DNA from 2 places in the Paenibacillus guangzhouensis genome. Region 2 is predicted to be linked to the other one. Evidence: predicted binding sites of a transcription regulator. Region 2 holds the regulator's gene; the other holds the start of a gene.
What was found. Region 2 encodes NrdR, which represses ribonucleotide reductase genes. Its sites were predicted from a motif close to AACACNATATATNGTGTT; they were not measured.
Positions count from the first base shown of each region.

Region 1 (15,679 bases), 360 kb from region 2:
TATGTTAACATCGCAACTTTCGCATTGAATGGCGAGCTAAGGAATTCTCCGTCCTCCTTTGTCATGGGGGTCAATTTTACCGTAGCCAGCTAGCCTTTCACAGCCCCTATCACTACACCTTTGACGAAAAACCGCTGCAGGAATGGATAAACGAGAATAATTGGACCCACTGTTATGCATGTCAAAGCCATTTTCGTCGTCTGCAGGGGAACCTTGATTGCACTTGCCATGGCAGTGCCTTGATTGTTGCTAAGAAAATCGATATTAGACAGAACTGTGTATAAATAGAACTGAAGGGGATACAATTGTTGATTTGTCATGAACATCATTGCCAGGTAGAAGTCATTCCAGAAGGAAAGGGCATAGAACAAAGCAATCGTAACCATACCGACCCTTGCCACCGGGATGTAAATATGAAATAAGATACTGATATGCCCAGCTCCGTCAATTTTGGCCGCTTCGGCAATTTCAGGAGGCACGGTACTGAAAAAATTACGTAGTAGAAATACATAGAACAGATTCATGAGCGCTGGAACGAATAGAGCGAAAAGGCTGTTCGTCAGATGATAATATTTGGTTAGCAGAATGTACCAAGGCAAGATTCCGGCATTAAACACCAGAGGAATATAGGCAAGCACATTAAGCACATTTCTGTGTTTGAAGCCTCTCACCGAGGCCGCATAGGCATAGGTCGTCGTGACCACCATACAGGCGGCCGTCCCGACCACCGTGACGAATATCGTCACCAGATAGCCTGACATCACTTTATCGCCAAGTGAGGTGAAGATGTATTTATAAGCATCCAAGCTAAAGTGCTTGGGTAGAATCGCATATCCTTCCGCTACCACCTGCTTTTCGTCGGTAAATGACACACCAAGTACGATCAACAGTGGGTAGATGAAAAAGGCAGCAAACAGCACGATAATCATATACATGAATGCAACAGAAATCTTGTCAGACAGATTTGCTTTCAATGTAACGCCACCTCCTAGAAAATTTTATAGTCTTTATCGAATCTTCCTGCCACATAATTGAAAACGATTACAAGCACAAAACCGAAAATAGATTGGTACAGCCCTACGGCAGACGCCATCGCAAACTCACCGTTCTTGATAACTGACCGGTAAACGAACGTATCGATAATGTCGGTCGTCGAGAATAAAACCGGATTCAGATTCGTTAACCCAAGCATCATCGTTAGATCGCCGTAAAAGATTCTTCCTACCGCGAGCAGTGTCAGGATGATGATCGTTGGGCGAAGAAGCGGTAGTGAAATGCGGACCATTTGCTGCACACGGGTAGCGCCTTCAACAATGGCAGATTCATAATAGGAAGGATCAATGTTCCGCAAAACGGCATAAAAGATAATTGCATTATAGCCTGAAAACTTCCATATGCTGCTAATTGTCAGAATCACTGGCCAGTACTTCGGCTCCGAAAAGAAGTCGATCTTGGCAAACCCGAGCCATTGAAGCAGCTGTTCGACTGTTCCTTTGTCGTAATCGATGAGTGTAAGCAGCAAGCCGCCGGCCACCGCCCACGAGATAAAGTAAGGGAAGAAAGAAACCGATTGTGCCACCTTCAAAAACGTTTTCCCCTTGATTTCATTAAATAGCAAGGCCAGAATAAGTGAGATCGCTGTGCCAAATACGATGTAACAGCTGTTCAGCAGAACCGTGTTTTGCGTTGCTCTCCACGCTTTATCGAAGCTGCTGAAAAAAAAACGAAAGTTTTCGAAGCCCACCCAAGGGCTGCCGAATATCCCGTCCATGAAATTGTAATTTTTGAAGACGACCACGAGCCCCGCCATCGGCAAATAACAAAACATAAGCAAGTACATCAGGCCAGGTATCGCCAGTATATACAAGAGGCCATTCCCACCTATTTTGTTTCTTGCTTTACCCAATGCAGGTGCTTGATTCATTTTGGGCTGACTTCCTGTTTGCGAATGCATCGTCCACTTCCCCCTAGGTTAATATTCGAATATCATTGCTAGCCCCTTCAACCTACACGTCCTGCTTCTTTTTGACAATATCACTTTTTTATAATGCTTATAATTTTTTGACATTCACAGCTAATAATTATTTGACATCCTATAGAAGTCGCTGCAGCTACTTTTCGGACGCCTTCGATCTCTTGTATACTGATTGTCAGAGCGATATGTCGGGCAAAGGAGACCATTATGATCAGAAGCTATATTCCTACGGTCAAAGGGAACATCGTATTGATAAAGTTGTTTTTAAGTATTCTGAGCATTTCCACTTTTGCAGTCATTCTGATTGCTATATCCATTTTCTACTTATTTCAAAACAAGACGATTGAGGATCTGAATGTCGCAGATAACCTCGCCCTAACGAATATCCAGACACTATTGCATAATTACATCGACACGACCGAAAAAACGATCATCAGTACCTATCAAAACCCCTCCGTCAAGAAGCTCATTTACGAAAACAACACCGAATGGAACGATACGATGATCGCTACGGTCAATAATACGCTGGGTACGCTTTCCGCTTATTCGTTTATTAATTCGCTCTACCTGTTCGGAGAAGGCAATATTTTATTCAAGGCATCCAACTCAGGAATCCCGGAGGAGGAGGAAGGACGCATAACGAGAATGCTATGGACGGAAACCCCGGGGAAACCGATCCCCTGGACGTTCAAGCGAATGTCGGGAGACGCCCTGCATATCATATCCATCTTTATAGGTGAAAGATCGACAGGTAATCAAGGATATGACAGCGCTGTCATGATGAATGTCAGTATGGATATGATCCATCAAGCCATCTTTCCTGCAGCCTTATCCAAAGGCCAGGAAATTTACGTAGTCGATAAGAACGGAACTGTTCTTCTCCATAATGACATGGATCATTTCAATGCCGACGTTTCTCAAAAGCCATATATCACAAAAATGATGAAGGACAACAAGGATTCCGGTCATTTTACGACAACCGTCAACGACCGCAAATACAATTTGGGCTACATTCGTTCGCCGGAAGGCGATTATTATGTCGTCCACATGATGGAATATGAATTAAGCGTTCAGAAGCTGACTGGAGCGAGGAATACGATCCTCCTAATCGGTTTTCTCGTACTGTTGCTGGTTCTCCTGACATCGCTCTATATTTCCTATCGCATCTACTATCCCATTCATACGATTTTCAACCGAATTAGAGGGTTGTTCGGCGATATCCCACAAGTTTCTTCCAATCGTAACGAGCTCCAGGCCATGTCTAATGCCACAGCGAAAATCATCGAGAGGATGAACAGCTATGACAAGCAAGTGGAAAACAAGGCGGCGATGGAGATGTTCAATCTATCCCGAACAAGCATGAAAGGCGAAGAGATCGAAGATATTCTCAGAAGAATGAATATTTTAGCACAAATGGGCACAGGAGCCCCTCATGCCGTCATCGTTCTGAGAATAGGCAACCATCGACAATTCGAAGAAAACAACACCATACAAGCCATCGATTTTCAGCTTCATTCAATCGGCAATATCGTTTCGGAGTACATACAAAGCTGCGCTAGCTGCCATGTCTATGTCATTAATACCGAACATGCCGTACTTCTCGTTACGGGAGCCAAATTCGGCGAAATAGACTTGAATGCACTCCTTGAAGATGCTTCCCAAGCCGTTTATAACATACTCGGACTTGATATCACGATCGGAGTAAGCCCAATAACCCACCAGTCAACCGATCTTCCTGCACTTTACAAAGAAGCATACAGACTCACAAACTACCGTTTGCTGTTCGGAAAAAGGACCGTCATTTACGCTCGCATGGCGAATAAGGAGATCACAAACGAATCGCTGTCCCATTTATATATGACGGTAACCGAAGCTCTAAAGAGAACCTCGCTTCCTGATTACCTAGAGGCGCTGGATCGTTTATTCGCAGCCTGCAGCCTTTTGCGTTATGAAACGATTATCAGCCTACTGTCGCAGTTAGCCGTCGACATCGCCAAAATCCCCCAAGGCATTGGAGCCAAAAGCGCTGCCGATAACAATCCCGATTATTACGAGCTCTATGTCAAATTCGAAAAATTTGAGGATTTCTCTGCTTTTACCGATGCCTTTACGGTGCTGTATGAAGAGATATCCACCGTACTTGCCAATCTCAATAATACGAATATGCGAGACATCGCATCAAAAGCGATCGATTATATTACAAGCAACTATCATAATCAGGATATGACGGCTAACCTTATGGCGGAAAAGCTGAATATTACCCCATCTTACTTTAGCAAGATATTTAAAGAGTGTACCCGTACGACCTTTCCGGACTACGTTGCCAGCCTCCGGCTCGAAAAAGCCCGGGAACTGCTTCTTCAGGACTACAGTCAGGAAATCGTCGATATATCTGCCAAGGTGGGCTACACGAATGCTTCCTATTTTACGGCAGCTTTCAAGAAAAAGTACGGTATTACGCCTTCGAAGTACAGGGTGAACGTTCTCTATGATAGAGAAATAAATTCTAATTAGACAATTAATATTCAATTGCTCGGCGATTACAATACTCCGTTCAATCGTGCAAAGCTCTAATTCATGATAAACTGATTGGAATGAAGTCATGGGAATGGGGCATTGAAACGTAATTAGATTTTAAGTGGAAGCGGTACGAATCGGAGGTTATCTTGCTACGGTTAGTGATTTAGTAGAGATGATGGAAGAATCCCCCCATTCACCCCATTATATCATCCTGCCCGTTAGCCTAAACAAAAGCTGCCGGTCTTTTGCCGGCAGCCTTAATGGTGATTTTTGAGCTATCGTGTTCCTATAAATTGAAAACGTCGGGACTAAAATCCATTATCAGTTTGATTATTATTTAGTTCCTGCAACCAAATTTCTATTGTATCTCTTATTTCAAATCTGTCTTTGGATCGCTTTAATTTATATACTTTCCAGTTTTCATCGACCAGAACTAATTTATATTCGCCATTTAATCTACTGTCTGGATAACAGTATCCGTGAAATGATTAAGCTATCCTACCTTTTAGTTAAGTAACAGTTTACATAGGTACATTTTATCTTTTTATAATATAAAAATCCTAAAAGAACCGGCGGTAGAGTTCTCGTCGGCGTTCCCCACGCAGCTGGGCATAAATTTGAGTGGTTGATGCTTTTTCATAAGGCTTTAAACGGATTAATAAGGGTTGTATGATTACTTTCACCTCATATAAAAAAAAGAGTGAAGCACTTTATTATATTAAGCACTCCACTCTTGTCTTCATATAAAGTTACCCGCAGCGACTATATCCGCAATTCGTGCATGTCTTGCAGCCCTCGACATTAATCAGAGATGCCGAACCGCATGATGTACAGAGGTCACGCGACGTGTAAGCACTCGCATCATGAGCATGGTCAGCTTGCGCTGCCGCTTCCGGCTCTTCGACCGCAATTGTCGCCGCGATTGGCGCAATATGTTCCGAAGAAGCTGCGAGCTCATTACTCTCAATATGCGCTTCGAGCGCTTTGGCTACCGCATCGGCGATCGATTCTACGCGATTAACACCGAAGCCGATCGCACCGGATCCGCCAATACCCTTCAGATGTTTGATGAGAAGAGCTTCCTTCTGACCATGATCCCCGTACCGCAGGAACAAGGAACATACGCGGCCTAATGCTTCCGCCATCGCGAAGACGTCGGAGCCCGCTTTACCCACGTTCAAGAAGATTTCGCTCGGAATCCCTTCATTGTCGTTAATGGTAATGTAAGCCATACCGAATGGCGTATTAATCTTGTACGTCGCCCCACGCAATACTTGCGGGCGGCTCTTGTATTGTTTATCAAAGACTTGCTTGGTGCCCGCATCCACATTCACTGCAAGCGATTTGTCGAGTGTCGCAATCGCACCCTTCTCTTCCTTGGTCGCAGCTGCTTCTTCTTGCGTTGCTGCTTCTTTCTTCTCTTCCTTCTTCTCCGTCTGCAGCACCTGTACATCACGACTGCCGTCGCGATAGATCGTTACCCCTTTGCAGCCAAGATCAAAGGCCAGCTCATAGAGACGTTTCGTATCTTCAATCGTGAAGTCTGAAGGACAGTTCGCTGTCTTCGAGATGGAGCTATCCACCCAGCGCTGAATCGCTGCTTGCGAACGGATATGATCCTCCGCAGACAAGTCCATCGCCGTTACGAAGTAATCCGGCAAGGTCTCGCCTGGATGAGCATCGATCCAATCCTGCGCGATCGGTACGAACTGCTCGTCGAAGCCAAGACGGCTCTGGCGGTAGAATTTAAACGCAAAGTAAGGTTCGATCCCTGTCGATGTACCAACCATGGTCCCCGTACTTCCTGTCGGAGCTTGCGTGATGACCGTTACGTTACGCATACCTTTCTCGGCAATCGCTGCACCCACTTCAGGATAGACATCGACGATATTTTTCATGAATCCGCTCTGCATGAACGGTTCAAGGTCGAACGCTTTGAAAGAACCTTTCTCGCCGGCAATCTCTGCCGATGCGAGGTAGGATTCTTTGGCGATAAAGCCGTATAGTTTATCTAAGAATTCTAACGATTCTGGACTTCCATAACGAATCTGCAGCTTAATCATGAGCTCTGCAAGTCCCATCGTTCCGAGACCCACGCGGCGTTCTTTCTGCTGATTTTCTTTATTTTCTTCGAAATGATAAGGGGTCTTATCAATGACGTTGTCTAGGAACCGTACAGAGTAACGTGTTACGCGGCCGAGCTCAGCCCAATCGACGTCATGGTTCGCCTCATCATAGAACTTCGAGAGGTTCATCGCGGACAAGTTACATACACCCCAGCCTGGAAGACCTTGCTCACCGCACGGATTCGTACAAATGATCGGGTTGAAATACCAGCTGTTCGACATTTGGTTGTAGTATTCCATGAATACGACGCCTGGCTCAGCCGATTTCCAAGCCGATTCCATGATCGTATGCCATACGTCGCGAGCACGAACCGTATTGTAGTGGATGACGTTCTTGCCTAGCTTCTTCCACTTATCCATGTCGCCGTCCCAGATCTCATTGTATTCCGGATCCGAAGTATCCGGGAAGACCAGATCCCAAGTCAGATCCTTCTTCACCGCTTCCATGAAGCCATTGCTCACGCATACCGACAGGTTTGCATTCGTCACTTGCCCCATTGTCTGCTTGACGGTAATGAAGTCCATAAGGTCCGGATGCCAATCATTAATCATCAGCATGAGCGCACCACGACGACTTCCGCCTTGCTCGATCAAGCCTGTCGTGTAGCTGAACAATCCGCCCCACGATACCGCACCGCTCGACGAACCATTTACGCCGCGAACTATCGCGCGACGCGGACGCAGCGAGGATAAGTTAATGCCAACACCGCCGCCGCGTGCCATAATCTCTGTCATCTCGGACAATGTCGCCATAATGCCGCCGCGGCTATCTTTTGGCGAAGGAATCACGTAGCAGTTGAACAACGTTAATTCTTCACTTGCGCCTGCACCGGCTGCAATCCGTCCGCCCGGCACCAATTTCCAATCATCTAATATATATCTGAAGTTTTCCGTCCATTGTTTTTGTAATGCTGGAGTTTTCTCCACCGATGCCATTGCCGCTGCAAGACGATCCCACATTTCCTCAGGCGTCTTCTCAACGGTTAGAGTCAGCTTCTCAACTGTCGATTCGACCACTTCACCGCTGCGAGTTCTCACAGTCACGGAACGGCCTTCCCGCTTGATCACTTCCCCAACCTCTTTAGCTGGAAATTTCGGATCATCTTTGGTTAATACGAGGACGACATCTCCGACCTTCGTCTCGTTCGTATCTGCATTTTTCCACGCGTAACGATCCAAAAATATTTTCTCACTTAATCCTTCCAACCGCTGCTTATGCGTCGTACTCAACAAAAATAACCTCCTCTAGCATATTAACAATCCATAAACCTATGATTCCGCACAAAAACGCATATTTATTGTATGTAAAGTTTACAATATATTGTGTGCGTTAATCATTATACTATACCACATATTGTACTTTCTAATGGTGTGATGTGGAATTCCTGCCAAGAATCCGCAGCATGTCCCTTCAAGCTTCTTTTTTCTCTATCGCACGCTCTATTTCTAGACTTGCAATTCTTAATCCTTCCATTTGGAGAATATTGTAACCCAGTTATGAAGCCGCCCATTTTCGTCCATACTAACCAGAACAGTTCATGAATTTCTATAATTTTTTGCACATCATCACGAAGGAGCTAATCTCATCATGTCTATAAATTCTGTCAATACGTCAAGGGCCAAACCATCGCCTGTTGAGATGGAGTTCGATCGTGCCTGGTTCTCAGAATTAGAAGAACGCACAGCGAAGAACGGTCCTTGGGACGACTTTACGTTATTCAGTCTTCATTATGAAGCGGAACAATCTCAGGTGGTCTCCAGCTTCGACGAGTTGCAGTGCCTCACCCAATTGAACAATCTGAGTCCGCTCCCTCACCAAATCGAGACAGCGACGAAGGTCCTTCATGAAATGCGCGGCAGAGCCATCCTTGCGGATGAGGTAGGTCTTGGCAAGACCATTGAGGCCGGGCTCATTCTCAAAGAATATCTTGTTCGCGGCCTTGCACGCAAAGTGCTCATTCTCGTACCTGCTTCTCTCGTCCTTCAGTGGGTTCGCGAGCTGAATCAGAAATTCGGCATCGCTGCCGTTGCACAGAAAAAAGAGTACACATGGCACTATGACGTCGTCGTCGCGTCGATGGATACCGCCAAGCGCGATCCACATAAGGACCTGCTCCTGCAGAATGAATACGACATGCTCATCATTGATGAAGCCCACAAATTGAAAAACAAGAAAACAACCAACTATCAATTCATTACCCAATTGCGCAAAAAATATTGTCTTCTGCTGACAGCGACACCGATTCAGAATGACCTCAGCGAGCTCTATAATCTCATTACGTTATTGAAACCAGGACAGCTCGGCGGTGTCAGTGATTTTGCCGCGAACTTCATCGTGGATAAGCGGCTGCCGAAGAATGAGGACCAACTGCAGAGCGAATTGTCCAAAGTGATGATACGCAATCGGCGAAGCGATGGAAATATCGGATTCACCAGACGATTCGTCAAGAATGTTCCGTTAACGCTGTCCGATGAAGAAATGGCACTGTATAACGGCGTAACGGCCTTCGTCAAGGATCGCTATAACGAGCTTAACGGCGATATGAGCAGCATGCTCTCCCTCGTTACGCTGCAGCGTGAAGTATGCAGCAGTCGAGATGCCGTGTTCTTGACCCTCATCAATCTATCGAAAAAAATGCCGGAAGACTCTCCTGTCCATGCGAAGATCTGGGAGCTTGTGAATATGATCCGGCAGATCAAAGCCAATACCAAAGCTGAGAAAGCGCTCGAATTGATTGAAGAAATGAACGATAAAGTGATCATCTTCACCGAATACCGACAGACGCAGGATTACCTTCTGAATTTCTTCCGCAGCAAGAATATGGTGGCTGTTCCCTATCGAGGCGGTATGAATCGGGGCAAAAAGGATTGGATGATGGATTTGTTCCGTAACCGCGCGCAAGTGATGATTGCGACAGAAGCTGGCGGCGAAGGCATTAACCTGCAATTCTGTCACCACATGATCAATTTCGATCTGCCTTGGAATCCGATGCGCGTCGAGCAGCGAATTGGCCGCGTCCACCGGCTCGGGCAGACAAATGATGTCAAAATCTATAATCTCTCCACCACCGGAACGATCGAAGAGCATATCCTGAACCTGCTCCATGAAAAAATCAATTTGTTCGAGCTCGTCATCGGTCAGCTGGATGTCATCCTTGAACGGATGGAGAAGCAGGATTCGCTCGAGAAAAGGCTCTATAAAATGATGTTGGAGTCAAAATCGGATGAGGATATACGGGCGAATATGGAATCGATCGGCAAATCATTCCACGACATCGCCAAAACAGTTGCGGACAATGAGCCGTACATTCAAGAAGTACCACAGGAGGAAGCAAATTAAATGGTGATGAGCGCGAAGCAAGTCCAGCAATATGTTCTTCGCTATTTGGATGCGACGAACTGCCATTTGATCGAGAAGTCGCCGGGACACGTCATCGTGAAGTTATCGCCGCAGGCAGACCGTGAGCTTACGAATCGCCCATATTACTGGGGGTTCGTCGATCGTACAGGGACAGAGCCGGAGACGATGAAGTTTTGTTTTATTTTCGATAAGGACAAGATGCCCCCGCTGCCGCCAGATCCCCCGCCAGGACCCGGCTATATCGCCCATCGATTGCTGAAGGAAGAAGTCACGTACGGCAGTCGGAGATTGGATCAATTCTTCCAAGCTGCGAAGGCGGGCGGCTCTTATGTCAATCTGTTCGAATTGCCGACAGCAGAGCAGAAATCCTCCAACTTCTCGACCCCCTATGAGCAATGGCTTGGGGTGAATATGAAGGTCGAATTCGCTTGTGATATGAAGCGTGAAGAAATTCATTCGCTTGGGATCTCGATGGTGACAGGTGAGATACGTGAGCATTTCTGCGACGACATGTTAATACGTAAAATGACCCCGCGACTTCCGGCCAATGTTCACGTCCTGCGCAGCGCTCTAACCTTAACGAAAGCACGGAATCAGCTTGAGAGCTTCATTGAGAAGAAGATTAAAACGTACGATGACGCTTGGGCGATCGAGGCCAGAATTCGATTCGATGACGAAATTGCGCGGATTGACAGCTACTATGAGGGATTGCTGAAGACAGAAGACGAAGAAGTAAGGAAATCTGTAGAAGAACAATACGCTAATCGCAAGCAAGAACTGACATGGCAATATGAACCGAAGATCCGAATTTCCGTCATGAATTGCGGATTCTTTCATCTGCGGTCCTTCGCGAACCAATAACAGACGATTCTCGCTAAAACCTCGCAAAAATAGAACGGAGACAACGGCAGCACTGCCGACACGTTTTAACAACCTTTTCCAGGCTTGTCCGCTACAATAAGGAACATAAGATCATAATATGATAGCAAGAAGGTGATGCGCTCATGCAACCATCGCGATTTATTCGCATACTCTTGTCAACTTGTGCAACCGTTACACTGCTCATTAGCATAATTTTAACACCCGTATCGCCAGTCATCGCCGCGTCCGCTTCCGAAGTGACATCATCCGCTGATGCCGATTCGATACCAGCCATCGACCAACAAATGCTCGCTTCGCATGTAGAAGGCTGGATTCAAGATTTATCTAAGCATGCGCCGTTCACCGTCTGGAAAGGGGCGGAATATACCATCTCTCCCCTCGGTCCCGGCCTGCACAGTTGGCTCGTGCAGTTAACGAAGCAGAATAAGGAGCTCGGGTATCTTATCGTCAGTGCGACGGAGTCGCAGCAATTGACATTGTCCGAATATGGCGTCGGTCCAAGTCCGCTCTTCAGTACAAATACGCTGTACCTCTCTCTGGTGCAGCATGGTATCATTCCTTCATCGATCAAACGAAATCAACTTTTGACCACCGAACGTCTGCACATCCAGCGTTATTATCTACACCCGATGTTAGCCGTCTGGCGTGTCGAACCGCAGGATCAACCAGCGACCTATTACAATGCCAAGACCGGGGAGCAGCTCCTCATCACGGACCAAGAGTGGGACAAGCAAAAGAATACATTAAGCCAAGGATCACCCATGGAAGCTGGTATGCAAGAAGTCATTCAACCTAACAAAAATGCACAGCCTATCGCCTCCTTCGATCCATTCGAACGCATCAATTGGCTAACCCATGCTCCCCTCGAAATTAAAAACGCAGCAAATCTTTCTTCAAAGCTCGATCAGAAGGCCAGAATTACCTATGTATCGAATTGGTACCAAGACACCTATTTAATTCCGCTAGCCGTCTCGGGCTATCAGACTTGGGGGAACGTTACGTATATTATGGTTCATGACGAAGGAGCACGATGGATCCCATTCCAATCCCTAGCTGCTTACGGAAAATTCTATAAATGATCGTAGGATGAGTCCCTCGAATGGGGCTCATTTTTGTTCTATCTGGCAGACATCATACCGGACAGCTGCGCAGCATCCCTTCTCCAACGGTCGTACCACGCCGTACCACTGGTTTCAATCCCCTGCTGCAAAGTATGGAGCGTCCGCCAAGCTAACTCATACTGCTCTGACGTGATGACAGCCCGCTCTAGTGCTTCCTCCAGCTCCTCTGCATCCAAGACGATATGAACACCCGAGGGTAAGATGACAAGGTCTAAGAAGAGATCATCAAAATAAGGCACACCCTCAGACGACACGCCATTGCCTGCATGGATATCCACATAATGATGGACGAGCACACCATTCGGATCAATAACCGTCGTTACTGCGTAATTCGCATGGTTCGGAAAATATTGCAGCCATACATATTGATCATCCACGAGCCTATAGCGCTCAATCTCCGTATCCGGTTGATACCAAATCGGTTCTTCTACATCATCAAATTGGACGCGTGTGACATACCCCTGATAATCGTCTTCCTTCACAAGTATTTGACGATAGGTTACCCGCAGCTTCCGGTTCCAATCGGACAAGTCTGCGATTTTTCGCTTTATTTTCACGAAACCCCTCCTCCCTGTCTGTCCATTATATAACATGCAAGTATAAACAAACCCCGCTTTCCTTCAAATGGACGTTAACATTTCTTATCATTCAAAAAAAAGCACCAGCCTTCAACTTTTGGATGAAGGAGGTGCTTCTTCATGTACATGGCTTACTTTAAATGTTCCTTGTACCCATTTAAGAATGCTGTACGGGAGATAGCCGAACCATTTCAATACCCACGGCTCCCGTGTTTGACGATGCTGCTTACGAACATCTTTTGGCGTCTCCATATAGACAACAACTTGTTCGGTAATATATTTGACGAGCTCTTCACCTTTTTTAGCCATTGCTACCCCTCCTTGCTGAATTCCATACTCATAGCATGCTCCATTGGTACAAAAAATAAACTTAGCGCATCATTTCTTTCATTTTGCGCATCCTATGCAGGAAGCTTTTTCAAGGAGGATTTCATTTCATATGCCTATAACGAGACCATTACATCGCTTTCTTCTTGCCAGTGTTCTTGTCATTTTCAGCTGTCATACCTGGGCTTCATCTGCTGCTGCGGAACCCGCACCAATGAACGAAATTTTCACCCATCCTGTTATTGTTATTGATGTAGGACATGGCGGCATCGATGGCGGTACAAGCCACGAGAATATTCTAGAGAAGAATATCAACCTAGAGATCGGTACCCGCCTCTATCTGCTGCTGCAGAAGAACGGCATTCACGCCGTCCTGAATCGTACGGGCGATTATGCGCTAAGTGAAGATAATCATTGGCTGAACAATAAATCTAGACACCGCAGGGATCTTGCCCAGCGTCGTCAATTGACAGAAGAAATTCCGACCGAAATGCTCGTCAGCCTGCACGTCAATTGGAATAAAAATCGCAACCGCCGCGGGCCTGTTGTCCTCTATAAAGAAGAAGGCCGCAGTATTATGCTCGCGAACATTATTCAAAATGCGCTGAACAAACATTACGGCACCCATATGGAAATGCAAAGCGGCAAACCTTTCTATTTACTGCGTCGCGTCAATCAGCCTGCTGTTATTATCGAGACCGGGTTTATTAGCAACAGCGAGGACCGCCGCATGTTATGCGATCCGAAGGAACAGACCGCCATTGCCAATACCATTGCTGGCGCATTGCAATATTACTTATCGCTCTTGTGAGCCGTAGCGAATTCCGCCACTCTAACGAACTGGAACATCGATTTCATCTTCGGCAGCGAACCAGCAAGGATGGACGCTGTCGTTAAGCCTCCAGTACCAACATGGCCAATGACGATGCATTGGTCATGATTCTGCATGAACGCCTCAACTTTACGAACCTGACCTGAGATATGCTTCGCCGTGATGCTGTCATCCAGGAACATCTGGTTCTCTGCGATCGGAACCCCCAGTTCTCTGGCAATTCGCGGAGCAACGGTATGATAATTGGTATGGCTGTCGAGGAAGAACAACCCGCGTTCTTTGCAGACTTGGAGCACGACGCGCATCACGCGCTCATCCCCCGTTACTTTGGAGCCCATATGATTATTCATTCCGATGGCATGGGGGACTTCTTGTATCGCTGCCTCCACGCGTTTACGGATTTCTTGATCGGACATCGATGTCAAGATTGCTCCGGGACCTAGCCAGCTGGCCTTCCCAGACTTCGGCTCCATCGGCATATGCACGATGACATCATGGCCTAATTGATGCGCCATCTCGGCATCTTTTTTGGTTGTCGGTAAGAATGGCATGACCGCGACGGTGAATTTAATCGGCAGCTTGAGCATTTGCTCGGTTCCCTTCATGTTGTTACCGAAATCGTCAATGACGAGAGCGATCTTCTTCTGCTGCAGCGCTTGTCCTACGATATCCGGGTTTCCTGCTGCTGTGGCGGCCTGGGGAACACTATACATCACGCCTAATGCAATCGCCATGAGACAGGAAAACAGCCTGGATTTATATCCTCTACATATCATGAAGCTCCCTCCAATTTCAATGTTGAATATCTTCATTTTTTGATGGAAGCGTCCAAAGTATACAACCCAAACAAGCATCTCCAAGACTTGGCTTTTGATCTAACGGATTACCAAGAGACACGCAAAAAAAAGGCCCCTAAATTACTTATTCGTAATTTAAGGACCCGTTGATTGTATAAGATGGTGCGGTCAAGAGGACTCGAACCTCCACGATATTGCTACCACACGGACCTGAACCGTGCGCGTCTGCCAATTCCGCCATGACCGCATATGCGAATTACGTTGAATTCGGTAAGATTTATATTATCACGTTCGAACAACCACGTCAATAATTTTCCCCAATAAGGCGCTAGCGTTATGTCGATTCGTTAGCCCCGTACATGCGCCATTTTCGCCGGAATAAGCTCTCTTCGATTCGTTAGAGAGCGGGCGCGTCCTCGCTAACGAATCGAGGTGTGCTTATTCGGCCGAAATGGCTTGGTTTTGAGTTCTAACGAATCGTAAGATCGTTACTTAACCGAAATGCGTCTATTAGCAGGGCAAATAGCCCAAATAACGTTATGTCGATTCGTTTAGCCCCGTACATGCGCCATTTTCGCCGGAATAAGCTCTCCACGATTCGTTAGAAAGCGGGCGTCCTCGCTAACGAATCGAGGTGTGCTTATTCGGCCGAAATCGCTTGGATTTGGATTCTTAACGAATCGTGAGATCGTTATTTCGCCGAAATGCGTCTATTAGCAGGGCAAATAGCCCAAATAACGTTATTCGATTCGTTAGCCCCGTACATGCGCCATTTTCGCCGGAATAAGCTCTCTTCGATTCGTTAGAGAGCGGGCGTCCTCGCTAACGAATCGAGGTGTGCTATTCGGCCGAAATCGCTTGGATTTAAGTTCTAACGAATCGTGAGATCGTTATTTCGCCGAAATGCGCCTATTGGCAGGGCAAATAGCCCAAATAACGTTATATCGATTCGTTAGCTGCGTACATGCGCCATTTTCGCCGGAATAAGCTCTCCACGATTCGTTAGAGAGCGGATGTCCCCACTACAAGAATGAACGAACGCCGCCCCATGAAGAGACGGCGTCATTTTTTAATCAAACAGGTCCCCGAATACGTCCAGAACCGATTTTTTCTTCTTATGCTTATGATTATAATGTGGTTGATTGTGTTGGTTATATGGG
Region 1 covers NZ_CP045293.1:3,423,714-3,439,392, forward strand. The annotation lists gene GCU39_RS15400 (carbohydrate ABC transporter permease) at 90-974, opposite strand; gene GCU39_RS15405 (ABC transporter permease) at 989-1,954, opposite strand; gene GCU39_RS15410 (helix-turn-helix domain-containing protein) at 2,183-4,489, shown strand; gene GCU39_RS15415 (adenosylcobalamin-dependent ribonucleoside-diphosphate reductase) at 5,245-7,851, opposite strand; gene GCU39_RS15420 (DEAD/DEAH box helicase) at 8,210-9,961, shown strand; gene GCU39_RS15425 (YqhG family protein) at 9,968-10,843, shown strand; gene GCU39_RS15430 (hypothetical protein) at 10,987-11,943, shown strand; gene GCU39_RS15435 (ribonuclease FAU-1 family protein) at 11,982-12,542, opposite strand; gene GCU39_RS15440 (YqzE family protein) at 12,654-12,872, opposite strand; gene GCU39_RS15445 (N-acetylmuramoyl-L-alanine amidase family protein) at 13,003-13,701, shown strand; gene GCU39_RS15450 (divergent polysaccharide deacetylase family protein) at 13,683-14,498, opposite strand; tRNA gene GCU39_RS15455 (tRNA-Leu) at 14,680-14,766, opposite strand; gene GCU39_RS15460 (TFIIB-type zinc ribbon-containing protein) at 15,589-15,679, opposite strand, start outside.
Region 1: the regulator NrdR is predicted to act here: its motif matches at 7,932-7,949, upstream of GCU39_RS15415 (adenosylcobalamin-dependent ribonucleoside-diphosphate reductase).

Region 2 (15,679 bases):
TTAGACGGGCTTGTGCTCGTATCTCATTTAAGAATGGAAGGACGGTACGGACTGTATCGTTCGGACGAGCCTGTGGAGAAGCATACGCATGTCATTTTCCATTTTACGGATCAGACAGAGCTGCGGTACAAGGATGTCAGACAATTCGGCACGATGCATCTGTTCGACCCGGGCCAGGAATTCGAGATGGCGCCATTGAACAAGCTCGGTCTAGAACCGCTCGATGAGCAGTTTACATTCGAGAAGTTCCGTGCCGTGATCGGCAAACGCGCGACGCATATTAAGCCAACCTTGCTGAATCAAGCATATGTCGTCGGGATTGGGAATATCTATGTCGATGAGGCACTTTTCCGTGCCGGCATCCATCCCGAGCAGAAGGCTAATTCGTTATCAAGTGAACAGCTTGAGCGCATCTATCATGCCGTGATCGAAACATTGCAAGAAGCAGTTGATGCGGGTGGTTCATCCATCAAATCGTATGTTAATGGACAAGGCGAGATGGGGATGTTCCAGCAATATTTGAAGATCTATGGCCGTAAAGACGAGCCTTGCGTCACCTGCGGCACGGCAGTCGTGAAGACGATTGTTGGGGGTCGCGGTACGCATTATTGTCCGCGCTGCCAACCGGATTCCTTCGCAAATTAATAGGCACTTATTCCTCTTCCCGCCCATATGATGTGGAAGACATTGCGGCACAATTGCACCTTCAATTCGGTGACTTATCGAGCTGCAGGCGGGAGGGTATGGGATGCTTGTGCATTTGTTGTCATTGGTATTGCTCGCATGCGCGTTGAGCCTGGATGGGTTCGGTGTAGGGGTGACCTACGGCTTGCGGAAAATACGAATTCCAATCTTATCGATCGTCATTATCTCCGCTTGTTCAGGCATTATTATTTATACCTCAATGCTCATCGGGGTATGGATTGCGAACTATGTATCGCCTGAAATTAGTAAATGGGTCGGTGCCCTCATTCTGATGGGCATTGGTGGTTGGGCGTTGATTCAACTTATCGGTTCCAAAAATCGTGATGATGATGAGGAGCAACAGGTTCATCACGAGTCTGAAGACCGCGAAGCTGTGCAAGATGTGGCTGTGAAGAAGACCGTGTTCACGTTCGAAATTCGTGCATTTGGTCTTGTGATTCAAATTCTGAGAACCCCATCGGCGGCAGATGTCGACCGTTCGGGTGTGATCTCAGCATCCGAAGCTGCATTGCTCGGTGTTGCATTGTCGCTGGATGCTTTTGGCGCAGGGCTCGGAGCTGCACTGCTCGGGTTTTCGCCACTATGGACTTGTATTTCCATTACGTTCGCGAGCGGAAGTTTCCTTTATTTAGGGACGCGGGTAGGACTTATGTTCGCGGGGCTGCAATGGTTGCGCAAATTGTCCTTTATTCCAGGTGTGGTGCTCATTATTATGGGAATTCTTCGATTTTTCTAGAAGCACTTTTACACATCAAATGAATTGTACTATATTCTGAGGTGACAAATATGAATATTGGGTTAACCGGAGGAATTGCGACGGGCAAGAGTACTGTCTCGTCGCTCCTTGTTGCTCGGGGTGCCTTACTTATAGATGCAGATCAAATTGCGCGCGAGATCATGGAGCCATCTTCTCCGATTTTGGCGCAGGTGGCTGCGCATTTTGGACAAGATATTTTACAGGCAGATGGAACGCTTCATCGCAAACGGCTTGGTGAGATTATTTTCTCGAATCCGGCAGAGCGTCAGGTGCTCGAGAGCATTACACATCCTGCGATTCGGACAACCATTCGTGAGCGGATGAATCAGTATGAACAGGAACATCCGGAGAAGCTGGTCGTGGCAGACATCCCCCTCTTATATGAAGCGGGAGCTGCATACGAAGGTTTTTTCGATGAGATTATGGTCGTCTATGTACCGCGGGAGTTACAGATTGAGCGTCTGATGAAGCGGGATGAGATTATGGAAGAGCAAGCAGTGAAAAGGCTGAACGCGCAACTAGATATTGAACTCAAAAAGGAAAAAGCCGACATTGTCATCGATAACCGCTATGGACTCGAGCAGACGATAGAACAAATCGATCAATTCTTGCGCAGAAAGGGGATCGGATGAAGCTATTACGAAAAAAGAGGGTATTGCTCGTTCTATTTATTGCACTGGTAACCGTGTTGTTCTTCAACTCAAGCTGGATGGGGAGATGGATTTATCCTATTCATTATAAAGATGTCATTGTGAAGCACGCCAAGAAGTTCGAAGTGGATCCACTGCTCATCGCTGCGATTATTCGGGTGGAGAGTAATTATAAGTTAAGCAGCGAATCGCGGAAGGGTGCGCTCGGACTCATGCAGGTGATGCCGAATACGGCAAGTTGGGTTATTGAGAAAGGCAAATTCGACACCGTGACGATGGATGAAGTCAAACATGAGGCCGAACCAAATATTCAGATTGGTGCATGGTATATTAAGTCGCTATTAACCAAATTCGATAATAATACATACGTCGCGTTAGCCGCATACAACGCAGGGCCAAGTGTAGTTGCGAAGTGGCTGCAGAATGATACATGGGACGGTAAATTCGAGAACGTCAAGAAGATCCCTTACGGGGAAACGAAAAACTATGTACAGCGTGTCGTTTATTATTATAATAAATATAAGGATCTTTATCAGAATGAATTGTCATAGTGCGTGTTCAAAAAGTCGGCATTTCAGCACCGAGAAGGTTGCGGGAACTTGAAGAAGGAGGAACGGAGTTTAGGCAAAACCTAAATGAGTACCGGACTTCGAAGGTGAGTGCAAGATTCGATGTCGAATATACATCATCTTGAATGACCTCGTGATCAAATGATGATTTGTTGAACAACCTCTAATACAAGAAAAGCGTGGGACAAGCTGTATGCACAGCCTGACCAACGCTTCTCTCTAAAAGGTTTAATTATCTGTGTTGACCGGCAAGTTGTTGCTCGGCGATCGTTACAAGGCGTTTGGTGATGTAACCACCAATAGAACCTGTGTCACGTGTTACCATGTTGCCATAGTAACCATCTTGTGGAATAGCGATGCCTAACTCTTGAGCAACTTCATATTTCATTTGGTCAAGAGCAGCAGTTGCTTGAGGAACGACAAGTGTGTTGCTCGAACGGTTTTGGCTCATCTCTGTATTCACCTCCTTGCGGTTGGTAATTGTATTATGTGCTTAACGATGATTGTTATTCAGGCAACGAATGGAAAATTAAAGTAATTGATTTGAGACGGAGGAAATTTATTTATGAAATGTCCGCATTGCGATTATTCGGGGACAAAGGTGCTGGATTCACGGCCTGCTAACGAGAATAGATCCATCAGACGGCGCCGGGAATGCGAGCGCTGCAGTCGGCGGTTCACAACTTTTGAAATGATCGAAGAGACGCCACTCATTGTCATCAAAAAAGAAGGTAACCGTGAAGAATTCAGTCGTGACAAAGTATTGCGCGGCCTCATTCGCGCATGCGAAAAAAGACCTGTGCCAATGGAGCGTCTGGAGATGATCGTCTCCGAAGTCGAGAAGGCATTGCGGAACACAGCCAATCCTGAGGTGGAGAGCCGTGAAATCGGTGAATTGCTAATGGAGCAGCTCTATCCGGTGGACGAGGTGGCGTATGTACGTTTTGCTTCGGTGTACCGTCAATTCAAGGACATCAACATGTTCATGAAAGAGCTGACTGGACTGTTATCGAAGCATACGATGGATGAATAGTGAAGCTATGGATAGCGTACCTGCATGAACATGAGAGATGGTATGGATAGTCAGGAGTTGCTACTCGTTAAGAGTGGACAAGGTTAGTCTTGTGCGAAGAACAAATCTGCATGCCTAAAGACCTGTACCAATTTCTGTATTGACAATGTTTTTTGCTCTATGCTATGCTGTTCCTGCAAACGGGGCCTTAGCTCAGCTGGGAGAGCGCATCGCTGGCAGCGATGAGGTCAGGGGTTCGATCCCCCTAGGCTCCACCATAAACGAAATTTAACCACGTCACTGTACGTGGTTTTTTGTTTATGGTGGGAAGCCCCAATGGGGGGGAGAACCAGGTTCGTCCGCGCGCAGGTAGCGTAGCGAAAATGATAATGGGGTCCCCGCAAAGTAATCGGAATAAGCTCCAAAGAGAATCGTCACTTTGTGGGGTAAGAAAACGGCGTTTCAATCTACCGCTAAGGTTGTCCTCGTCGAATAGGCTTCGTCAGCAAGTTCAATCAGAGATTGAAACATCCCCCTTGGCCCCACCATACATAAACTTCAAACACGCCAATCCGGCGTGTTTTTTGATTTGGCAATGTTGGCGAAAGAGCGAAGCCCATCATGTTCGAGCATCATTTCCGATCACATCCAGGGTTTGACATACATATTATAGTACTGTATGGTAGTAATATGACAAACAAAAGATCAAGCATTTCAAACAAAGATATCGTCCTGCAGACCGCATCGACCTTATTTCTAACAAAAGGGTTTCAAGTGACAAGCATGGACGAAATTGTTGCCCTCAGCAAAGTTTCAAAAACCAACATTTATTACCACTATAAAAGTAAGGAGGAGCTTTTGTTAGCAATTGTCGACCAATTGATCTTGCGGTATGAAGAACGAATATCCCGTACCTTGACGCAAGACATGTCCATTCCTGCAAAAATGGAGCGATTATTTCGAATCCTCACGGAGGATAATGAACAAATCGATTATGTTGGTGGATGTCCGTTCCTGACACTTTATACGCAGACTTCCCATTCCTCTTCGGAAGCGAGAGCTAAAATAAAAGCATTCTTCGATAAACAACTACAAGTTGTTGAGAAGCTGCTGGAAGAAGGCATAGAAAAGAAAGAATTGAGCCGAAATCTGCCCGTCCATGAGACAGCGGCATTGATTGTCACCTCCATCGAAGGAGCTCTATTCCTAACCAAGGCCACCAACAATCCAATGCTAGCTCAGAATCTTATTCAAGCTTTTGCTTCGATGCTTAAGTGATTAGTTACTTAAGTCATTTTTTTTGCACCGACTAGCACTATTCAGTACTATTAAATGAATCGAAAGGCAGATGATTCAATTGAAAATATTCCTGACTGGCGGGACGGGTTATATCGGTAGCCATATTCTTGCCGAGTTAATATCCAAACATCACGACATTATTGTACTCGTGCGAAGTCTTGATCGCTTTCGACATACCCTCGGGCGGTTACATTTGCTTGAGGCGCAAAACGTTACTGCAGTAATAGGAGATTTGTCAAAACCGAAATTAGGGCTATCCGCGAACGATTACAAACGAATACAAAATTCCGATATCATCGTTCATGCGGGCGGTCCCATGAATATTGAGTTAAGCCAGACTGAGGCAGAGCAAGCATTTCTTAATCCTGCCATCGAATTGGCCGAACTTTCCGAAAAAATCCATATGAAGAAAGGATTGAAGCAATTCATTCATGTTGTTGGCTATATGAGTCCATATAACGAGCAAAATGCTATTCACAATCTGGATGCCGTTCTTGAGAAAGCTCCCCCGTATGAGAAGATGAAATTTCAAGCGGACTCCTATATACGAAAAGCACTAAAACCGTTAGGCATTCCGCTGTCCACGGTTAATCCCAGTACCGTCATCGGCCATTCTTACTCGGGAATTACGGAGCAGATTGGCGGTCTTAGTATACTGGTAGATGCTGTGAGAAGGAATCTTATGCCACTCGTTCCAGGAGGCAAGGACTACTGGCTGCCGATGGTACATATTGATCATGTCGCATCATTCATTGTTAACTTAGTGCAAACAAAGGAGCTTGCGAGTAATACGTATTTTTTATTGGATCCCAAGCAGGATAGTCCGTCGATCCGTTCATTGATCAGGCAAATTGCGATAGAGATGCGAGCGGCGCCGCCTTTCGGCACCATTCCGCTTGCTTTGTTGAATTCTTTATTAAGACTTGGCATCGGCAAGCGATTGGGAATTCCCAAAGAATCGATGAATTTTCTCGTGAAATCGGAATTCCCGGTTACCTCGAAGTTTGAACTTGAGCGCAAGAACGGAGTACGGACATCCGTTGTTCCGACCACGATTCCCTACGTAATCGCCGATCTTGATTTCCGGTTAAGCCACCCCTCATCCGAGCACCACGAAGGGTTCGTGCAACGCAGAAGATCCAAACTGATTTCGTTGGAAAAAGAGAATCACGGTACACCGGTTATTTTTCTGCACGGAACATTCAGCGGGGCCGATTGTTTCGTTCCAATAGCGAAACAATTGAATGATGTCAATACTTGGCTGGTGGACCTTCCCGGATTCGGTCATTCACCGCGTCATCATCATCCTTCTCTGATGGACGGCTATGTAGAGGCTGTGATCGAAATGATTCACGAGCTGAATCGCCCTGTTATTTTGATTGGTCATTCGTTCGGCGGACTTATCGCTGCTAAGGTCATGGAAAGAATTGAGCAGCAGATCAGGCAACTCTTGCTATTGCAGCCCGTACTGCATCCCATTCATGCCAAATATAAATATGCAGGTGTTACCAGGTCGATTATGAAACTTATATCTCGCTCCGCGTTCAGAAAAACACTGCTGAAAGCCAATGACTTTATCGCGGACAGCGAACGACTGGATCACTACTCGAACTACGTCATTCATGATCTGCAGTCGGCCCGCATTCGTTCTACCAACGCAATGGTCATGTCAGCGTTAACGCAAGTCCAGTCTTTCCAGCTAAAACCTGAATTATGGAACGCCCAAAAAGTACGAATCCATTGGGGTGACCGGGATGCAGCGCATCATATTCCGGAACAATTCAAGCACATCGATACAACCTTCATCCCCTATGGTCATCAATACCCTTTGGAAGCTCCGCATCAGGTGGCTGAGTGGCTTCGTCAAGTTTTGGATCTTGAGTTGTCATAGAAGCATATTCTTCGGATGGCCAAGTATAAATTCCATTGAAATTTGGGGCAGTGAAACCGACCAATGCGGGAGAGGTCATCGCTGGCAACGATGAGGTTAGGGGTTCGAGCCCCCTAGGCTCCACCATATAACGAACATGAACCACGTCTTCGGACGACGTGGTTTCTTTGTTGTGGTGGATTGCTTGGGGTGAGAACCAGGTTCGTCCGCGTGCAGGTAGCGTAGCGAATATGGTAAGGGGTCCCCGCAAAGTAATCGGAAAAGCTCCGAAAGCGAATCGTCACTTTGTGGGGTAAGAAAACGGCGATTCACTCTCCAAATGAAATGTTTCACAACAATAATTCCATGGCTGTGCGTTCTTTATCCACGATCTCAAGTAAAAGCTTCGACGCTCGCAATAGCTCTTGGTAGTCACCTGTTCTTCCCGCACGGTCGATCGACGCAGAAACACTGACCCACATCGGAGCTATTTCCGAAAACAAAGAGTGGGCTTGTTCGATTTTCCGCTCTTCCAACAGATCTGCGCATTCTCTCAAAAAATCCCGATATAAATTCCGAAACAAAGCACCGCCGGTGCCCGCCCTCTCCATCAGCAACGCAGTTAGACATAAATCATGTTCAATATTGTTGCTACGGGAAGGCCACTTCAAGATTTCTTTGCTCATTTTTACAATGCCTTTATGGCCAATATTGCGAATGGGTGGGTTCAGATAGTCATACGCATTCTTGGTCAAAGATTCGCGTATAGCAGGAACGAGCGGAGGCAATTTGTCGATTGGCTCGAGAGCAACGGAACGATTTCGGGAACTCATGGGCCCCTTGGCGTTTCTGGCAGCGGCCAAGCTCGTCAAGCTCGTAATCACCTGTCCGCCCTGTTGTCTAGTGTCCGCCATGTAGGCGTGTTCATCACTGAGGCCGTATAGGACCGCATAGTGACCGGCAAAATGCACTTTGTTCGTAAAATAATCTAAGTAATAAGAGTCCAATTTCAGCCCAATCGGAATTCCGCGTTCGATACAATTCCGTACGTTCTGCCAAGCCTTTTCGACGGACGACGTTTCTTGAATTTTGACGGTCAAATCAAGCCGGTTGGCGAGGTTGGCAGTCAATGCGTCCGGTTTTATCCTTCCTCCGATAAACGGAAATTCCATTCCCTTCGAGTCCCAATATATGAATCCAAGTCCTTGCCCGAGTCCGAACAGCATCGGTTCAGATAGTTGGACCCCAGCATGTTGCAGTAAATTGCCGATGGCGGTCGTCTCGCAATGTTCGCCTTGATAAGGAACAAAATCTTCAATGATTTTTGTCATATAACCCTCTCATCTCCCTTCAATCAATTCATTTATTAGACGGACAACGAACGCTTGCTCGCTCTCGATTAAGCTTATCGGATGCAAGAACAGCGCTCTTACGTTCAGCGGCATGCTGACACCGCCTTGTGATTCGTACTTTTGGTTAATTGTCATCGAAATTTGAGCAAGGAAATCCAACCGTTTCCGTAAAGCAATGATAGCCTCGTCTTTCCCGATATGAGGCAAAGCAGCCAAACCGAGATCGAAGCGGATGTCGCGTTCCCTTGTTGAAGACAGACTGTCAAGGATTTCATTTCTCAAATTGGCCATACCAGCTTCGGTGAGGGAAAAGAGGGTCGGCATTGGTCCCTTGCCGGATTTCCCGTCGGATTCCTCGGGTATGATCCATCCTTTATCGCTCAACTTCTTCAGTCCTACATAGATCGAAGTCGTACTGATATTAGCCCATTCTCTGTAGCCTCGCTGATCGACTAGCTTCTTGATATCGTACCCGGAAGCTTGGCGACATTCCGCGAACATTTGCAGGAGCATGAATTCGACATTCGAAATTGTGTGCATTAGGGGCCTCCTTATATTTTTTATTTCATATGTGTAATATAACACTGGTGTAATAAAAGATCAATAACCGAGACTACCAGATAAATATTACAGGCTCGTATGGCGCTATATTTTCGATCTGCCTTGTATTTATGGTGACCGCTGGAGAGCGTTTCGTTGGAGCGAAGAGGTCAGGGGTTCGATGCCCCTAGGCTCCATACTTAAAGAAGCCTTTAAACACAAGGGTTTCCGAGTGTTTAAAGGCTTTTTTCTATGCATGAATAATGAAAGATTTAAGAACATGGTCTCACGTTTGGTCACACTAAAGAATTTTTTGGTGGTATTTCGTTTTTTCGGAAGCCAGCAGGAGCGCCTGTTTTTAAGGATTATTAAATATTTGATTGGGGAATAAAATTCAACCATCGAAGAAAACGTTGAAAAGCAAGTACGAGTTGCATATGTTGCAATGTCGAGGCCTACTGACTTGCTGTGTATTGTTTTGGATGAAGCAGTTTATTTGGAAAACAAAGACAGGGGTTCGATCCCCCTAGGCTCCACCATATAACGAATATGAACCACGTCTTCGGACGTGGTTTTTGTTGTGGTGGATTGCTAGGGGCGAACCCCGGGGTTCAGTCCGCGCGGACGGAGTGAAGTGAAACGATGAGGAGGTCCCCGCAATGTAATCGGAATAATCTCCGAAACGAGCCGTCACTTTGTGGGGTAAGAAAACGGCGTCTCATAAGGTTATCATCGTCGAATGATTATCAGCGGCAAATTAATCAGGAAATACCTCTGCCTATTTGTGCGAAATATAGGGGAAATTCATGTGTTGCAAGTTGACTATTTAAGCTGACTAAGTGCAGTTCGCAACACTTCTTGGCCAGTTGCAACGGCACCCTTCTTAAGGGCAGTTACGACTCTCCCTAAAACAACATCTGGTGTTTGGTTTTCATCATTCACTGCATCTAGAAGTTGTCTGCCGATGTTGTTAGCGCCGCTTTTTAATGTAGATTCAAGGAAGCTATTGGCAAATTCGCTGTGTTCTTTAGACATTTTTCTCACCTCCTTCCGAAAATACGGAAATCCCCCTGAGATAAAGACTGATGTGAATTCGCCAGTTGTCTTTCTTACAGGTCATTTCACTTTCTTTTCTAAGGCCATTTGCTTCGCCGTTTTTTTGACTTTATCTCTCGCAAGATCATTGGTCATTTGCTTCGCCGTTTTTTTGACTTTGTCTCTCGCAAGATCATTGGTCATTTGCTTCGCTGGTTTTTTGACTTTATCTCTCGCAAGATCATTGGTCATTTGCTTCGCCGTTTTTTTGACTTTGTCTCTCGCAAGATCATTGGTCATATCTTTCGCCGTTTTTTTGACTTTATCTCTCGCAAGATCATGTGTCATATCCTTCGCCGTTTTTTTGACTTTATCTCTCGCAAGATCATTGGTCATTTGCTTCGCTGGTTTTTTGACTTTATCTCTCGCAAGATCATTGGTCATATCCTTCGCTGGTTTTTTGACTTTATCTCTCGCAAGATCATTGGTCATGTCCTTCGCTGGTTTTTTGACTTTATCTCTCGCAAGATCATTGGTCATATCCTTCGCCGTTTTTTTGACTTTATCTCTCGCAAGATCATTGGTCATTTGCTTCGCCGTTTTTTTGACTTTGTCTCTCGCAAGATCATTGATCATGTCCTTCGCTGGTGTTTTGGCTTTATCTCTCGCAAGATCATTGGTCATTTGCTTCGCCGGTTCTTTGGCTTTTTCTTTCGCACGTTCTTTAGCCTTTTCTTTCGCTTCTTCTTTAGCCCGTTCTTCAGCTTTTTGTTGGGCTATTTCTTTCTTCTTTTCATCATCTGCCCAGGTAATGAGGGCGCTGCCTACAGTCCGAGTAGCTTCAATTAATATGGAAATGGGACTGTAGTTTGGTATGCTTTCAAGTGCTGGTTTTCCTTCTAGCGCTTGCAGTTTTTGCTTGGATAGCTGTTGCCATGCCGAATTTTGTGTTTGATTCTCCAGTCTTCTAAAATGCGCAGCAGCGTCTTGGTTCCGACCTATCCTAGCGTAAGCCTCACCGAGTTCATAGATGAGCTGTAATTGCTCATCGGTGTCTAGCGTGTCAGATTGTGTATTAAGGAGGAAGGTAAAGTCTTCAATCACCGTCTTCGCCCGTTGGAAATATTCCTCTGGGAGATTGTAAGAGGACTTGCCGCGAAGCAGTCGGATCGTACTGTTGTGTGGATCGGCGGATACCGCATTGTCGAGTACTTTTAATCCATTAGTTGACCATTTCAATTTCTCAGAACCCTTCGTTTTATCTCTTGCAATCAATATCATTGTGCTGCCATAGTAAGCATCAACAAGAGGATGATCTGGATAATCGACACGTAGCTGTTCTAAAAACCGATGTGCTTCTTGAACAGCAGTTACATTCCCAGCTGCGCCATCTATATAAAGTTGGATAGCTAGGGTGAGTCTGTCATTGAACGGGTCAGACGGGGAATATAGGTTATTTTCGGTCAATGAGTTCGTATGATCATCGCTTGATGTTGAACTCTCATTCAAGTCTGTGAAGGCAAGACGCTGTAAGACTTCATTCGCCTTATCCTGATTTCCGATATTTTGGTAGGCTTTACTCAGCTTTTGAAGTACTTCTCTGACTTGTTTTTGGGTAAGGTAATTTGAATCTTGTTGATATCGGTCAAGGAGGAACATGAAGTCCTCGATCGCTGTTTTCGAAGAATAGAAAAAAGACTCGGGCAGATGCAGGCAGACGCTTCCGCGTAAAAAGCGAACTTCTTTTTCGTTCGGATCCAATGTTACTGCTTGATTCAATGCCTCCAGACTCTCTAGTGCTTTTTCTTCTTTCTCAACAAGCTTAACGGAATCGCGTGATAAGAGGGCTAATGTACTACCGTAATAGGCTTCAATAAGCGCATTATGAGGCTGGGACTCACGGAGCTTTAAAAGCTCCTCATTCGCTCTTCTCGCTGCCTGTTTGTCTCCTTCAACCCCATCTTGATGGAGCTTTATTGCTTCCTTGAATTGTTTATCAGGATTGCTCTCGTTTGACATTTTTACCTAACCTCCAATTTACTGCGGGATTCTATGAAAACCGAGTTTCTTTACGCCAATTTCTCATGATTTCGAAGGCTATATACTCGTTACGATATGTGAACTTCTACTACTATGATTGGATGAGATAATCACTTTTTAGAAGATATACGGCTGTCCGAGTCAAGCCTGACATTGCTAGCATTTCATAATAGGGTGACTAGGGAGGAGGGAGCGTATCTACTACTAGTAATCAATAAGAGATTGCTAGACGAATTACCATGCCGGAGGTTTGGACTGAAAATGTTTAGGAGGATTTCTATGAAAGCACAAACCCATAAAATGAAGGTATCCGTGGACGAACATACATCCCATTTAGAACAATTCAAAGCTTTTTTCAATCAATTGGATGAGGATGGAAGCACCATTGAGAAGCTGCCTCGGCAAAGAATTGAAGATTATCAGTTAAAAGCGATTAACGCAACACTTACTCATATTTGGAATCGTAATGAATATTATCGCTCAGAGCTGGAAGAAGCAGGCTTTACAGTGCCAGAAATTGAAAGTCTGGAGCAATTAACAAATGTACCGCTATTGAATAAAGACGTCATTCGAGGCGATAAGCAGAAAATCTTATGCTTAGATCCGAAAGAAATCGGTCAGGTTCACCTCACGAGCGGTACTTCGGGAAAACCTATCTATACCTCGTACTCGTTAGCTGATCAGTATGTCTATGATTTACTGCCGAAATATTTGGAATTGTTTAAGGAAACGGATGTTGATGTGGTGGCCATTGCCTTGCCTTATGAATTTGCTCTGCCCGGACTTGGATTTCAGCGGTTGTATCAATTTGCTTTTGGAACGGCAGTACTGTCACTTGGCAAAGGCGGTTACATGGCTCCCGTCGATAAGTCATTAGAATTGATGAAGGAGTTCCAAGCAACAGTTCTGACTACGACCCCCTCCTATGCGGCACTTTTGGCTGAAGAAAGCGAGCGGTTCGGCATAAAAATCGGAGAAGATATACGATTGAAAAAAATATTGCTTACAGGTGAAGGTTGCTCCAATACATTCCGTGAGCGTTTGGAAAAATGGTGGGGATGCGAAGTATCCTTCTTCTACGGATCGACCGAATGCGGTGTCGTTGCGGTTGAATGCAGTGAGCACAAAGGTTATCACGTGATGGAAGGGCATGTAAAAGTCGAAATCATTAATCCAATGACGATGGAAAAGCTCCCTTACGGCAAGACGGGAGAAATCATTGTAACGACGCTGCTGCGCGAAGCCATGCCAATGGTGCGTTACCGCAGTGGAGATATCGGGTATTTGCAGAAATCCAAATGTGATTGTGGTATCACGATGGACGTCCTGCATCTGAGAGGAAGAATGGAGAACATGCTTCGATTGGGAGATGAAGACTATTCACCGTTCCTATTAGAACAATTCTTGATGGAAATTCCGGATGTGGGTATGTGGTATCACTTCAAATTGAATCAAGGATCATTAAAGATTGAAGCGGAACCGTTTCGGACGGATTTAACAGATGAGCAATTGGCAACGAAAATCAAGAAGCATATGGCAGATCGAATCGGGATTGATTGCGAAGTGGAGATCAAACATGATATTCCTCGAACTTTTGGCAAAGCAACGCGAATATTCAATTAAGTTGGCCAGGAGCATGGAGGATTCGCATTAACCATCCCAAAGCGCCGTGCAACACCGAGAGGAGGTGCCCTTATGACCGATATTCAGAGGGAGCAGGAGGGAAAATTCAAAAATTTTTTAGTACGCCTAACGAAATCCCCTTTATATAAGGATCGATTAGCGAAATATAACATTGATAGTATTGGAATGGATCACATCCAAACACTGCCATTGACAACAAAAGAAGATCTCCGGAACGCGGGTGCTTTCGGACACCTCGCTGTCAAGATAAGTGAGATTGCCCAATACCACGAATCCACGGGTACAACCGGGGAACCTTCCGCTTCTTGGTTCACGCAAGAAGATATGCGAGTAGGCGGAAGACAGCTGCAGGAATGTGGCGTTCGATTGACAGCGGATGATCTTGTGCTGATTCGATTCCCGTATGCCTTGGCGCTACCCGCCTTCTTAATGCAACAAGCTGCCTGGCACACAGGAGCTGGGGTTGTACCTGCAAGCGGACGTACGGTCGTTACGCCATACCCGAGAGTATTAAATCTAATGAAGCGCCTACAAGTCACAGTATTAGCAGGACTTCCACGCGAGATGGAGCTTCTGGCTGAGGCAGCGCGTCTCATCGGTTTGGATGTGTTCAAAGATTTACCAGCGCTACGGGCCATTTGTGTTGCCGGGGAATTAATGAGTGATAAACGCAAAGAGTATATAGAAATGCTGTGGGGTGTACCTGTTTATAATATGTATGGTTCGACTGAAACCGCGAATATTGCAGCCATGTGTGAATATGGCACGATGCATATCGTGGAACAGGATTTTTGCGTAGAAGTGCTACATGAAGATGGTTCAGGTCCTGTAACTCAAGGAGAGAGAGGGTTTGCGGCGATATCAACGCTCTCTCATCAAGCTTCTCCTCTGTTGCGATACTTTAATGAAGATATTATCTCCGTTGAACCTTCCATGTGTGCTTGTGGGCGAACAATGGGCAAGTTGGTTCATTACGGCAGAAGTAAGGATCGAATCGTGATCGGTGATACCATTCTAGATGCTTATGACATCCAAGAAGCAGTCTATTCGTTGACACCTGCCCCAGATGCATGGAAGGTATTGGAGCATGAGGATGGTTTGCACGTTCTTCTTGATTCGCACGATGCTGGACAATGGAGTAAGGAGGACATCCAAACTCGATTATCTGAAAAGCTTCATTTGCCTGTCACCATTCAAATCATTACCGACGCGACGCTTCTCGATCGGGTTGGACTCTTGAATAACGTGCCATCGACCAAACCGGTATATATCCAGAAGCGAAATAAAGATTAAGCTGGTGAGGGTAAGGCTACAGTTAATTTTGAAAAAGAGGGTGTGCCCGTCATGAGCGACAAATGGCAACAATTAATTACGCAATGGGATGGAATTAACCAACAATTGCTCGATCTGATGAACGAACGTGCTCGAATGGCTACGGAAATCGTTCAAGAAAAGAACAAACAGGGCATTTCACTAGCGGAGCCAGTTGGCAACCAACAACTACTAAATGAGCTTGCTACCCATACTTTTGCGAATCCCAAAGTACAAAAGGAGGCTCCGGCCGAGCGCAAGCTTCTTGTTAGCCGCCAGCAGAAGAGTGAAGATACGATTATTCAAGTAAAGCATGCTGAAATCGGCGGTTCTACGCATGTCACCGTCGCTGGACCCTGCTCAATTGAAAGCAGAGATCAGCTATTAACGGTTGCTACCGCAATGAGGAATGCCGGCATTACCATCTTACGAGGAGGCGCGTTCAAACCGAGAACATCACCGTATGATTTTCAAGGCCTTGGCGAAGAAGGGTTGAAAATCATGAAGGAAGTGGCTGATGAAACGGGTATGGTGACGATCAGTGAAATTATGAGCCCTTTGCAAATCGACACGGCAGCTCATTATATTGACATCTTTCAGATTGGTGCCCGCAACATGCATAACTTCGATCTGTTGAAAGCCGTTGGCCAAACCCAAAAGCCTGTCCTGCTGAAACGTGGCCTCTCCGCCACACTCGAGGAGTTCGTGTATGCGGCTGAATATCTGCTATCCAGCGGTAATAACCAAGTCATGTTAATCGAGCGTGGAATTCGCACCTATGAAAAATGGACACGTAATACACTTGATATTTCTGCTGTTCCGATATTGAAACAAGAGACTCATCTCCCGGTTCTCGTAGATGTCACCCATTCTACGGGTCGAAAGGATATTATGC
Region 2 covers NZ_CP045293.1:3,786,521-3,802,199, reverse strand. The annotation lists gene mutM (DNA-formamidopyrimidine glycosylase) at 1-645, shown strand, start outside; gene ytaF (sporulation membrane protein YtaF) at 749-1,441, shown strand; gene coaE (dephospho-CoA kinase) at 1,492-2,094, shown strand; gene GCU39_RS17005 (lytic transglycosylase domain-containing protein) at 2,091-2,663, shown strand; gene GCU39_RS17000 (alpha/beta-type small acid-soluble spore protein) at 2,914-3,132, opposite strand; gene nrdR (transcriptional regulator NrdR) at 3,247-3,714, shown strand; tRNA gene GCU39_RS16990 (tRNA-Ala) at 3,896-3,971, shown strand; partial or broken gene GCU39_RS32395 (hypothetical protein) at 4,315-4,503, shown strand; gene GCU39_RS16985 (TetR family transcriptional regulator C-terminal domain-containing protein) at 4,552-4,971, shown strand; gene GCU39_RS16980 (alpha/beta fold hydrolase) at 5,042-6,883, shown strand; gene GCU39_RS16975 (BtrH N-terminal domain-containing protein) at 7,213-8,193, opposite strand; gene GCU39_RS16970 (PadR family transcriptional regulator) at 8,203-8,754, opposite strand; gene GCU39_RS16965 (hypothetical protein) at 9,577-9,789, opposite strand; gene GCU39_RS32030 (hypothetical protein) at 9,871-11,808, opposite strand; gene GCU39_RS16955 (phenylacetate--CoA ligase family protein) at 12,109-13,452, shown strand; gene GCU39_RS16950 (phenylacetate--CoA ligase family protein) at 13,525-14,766, shown strand; gene GCU39_RS16945 (bifunctional 3-deoxy-7-phosphoheptulonate synthase/chorismate mutase) at 14,818-15,679, shown strand, end outside.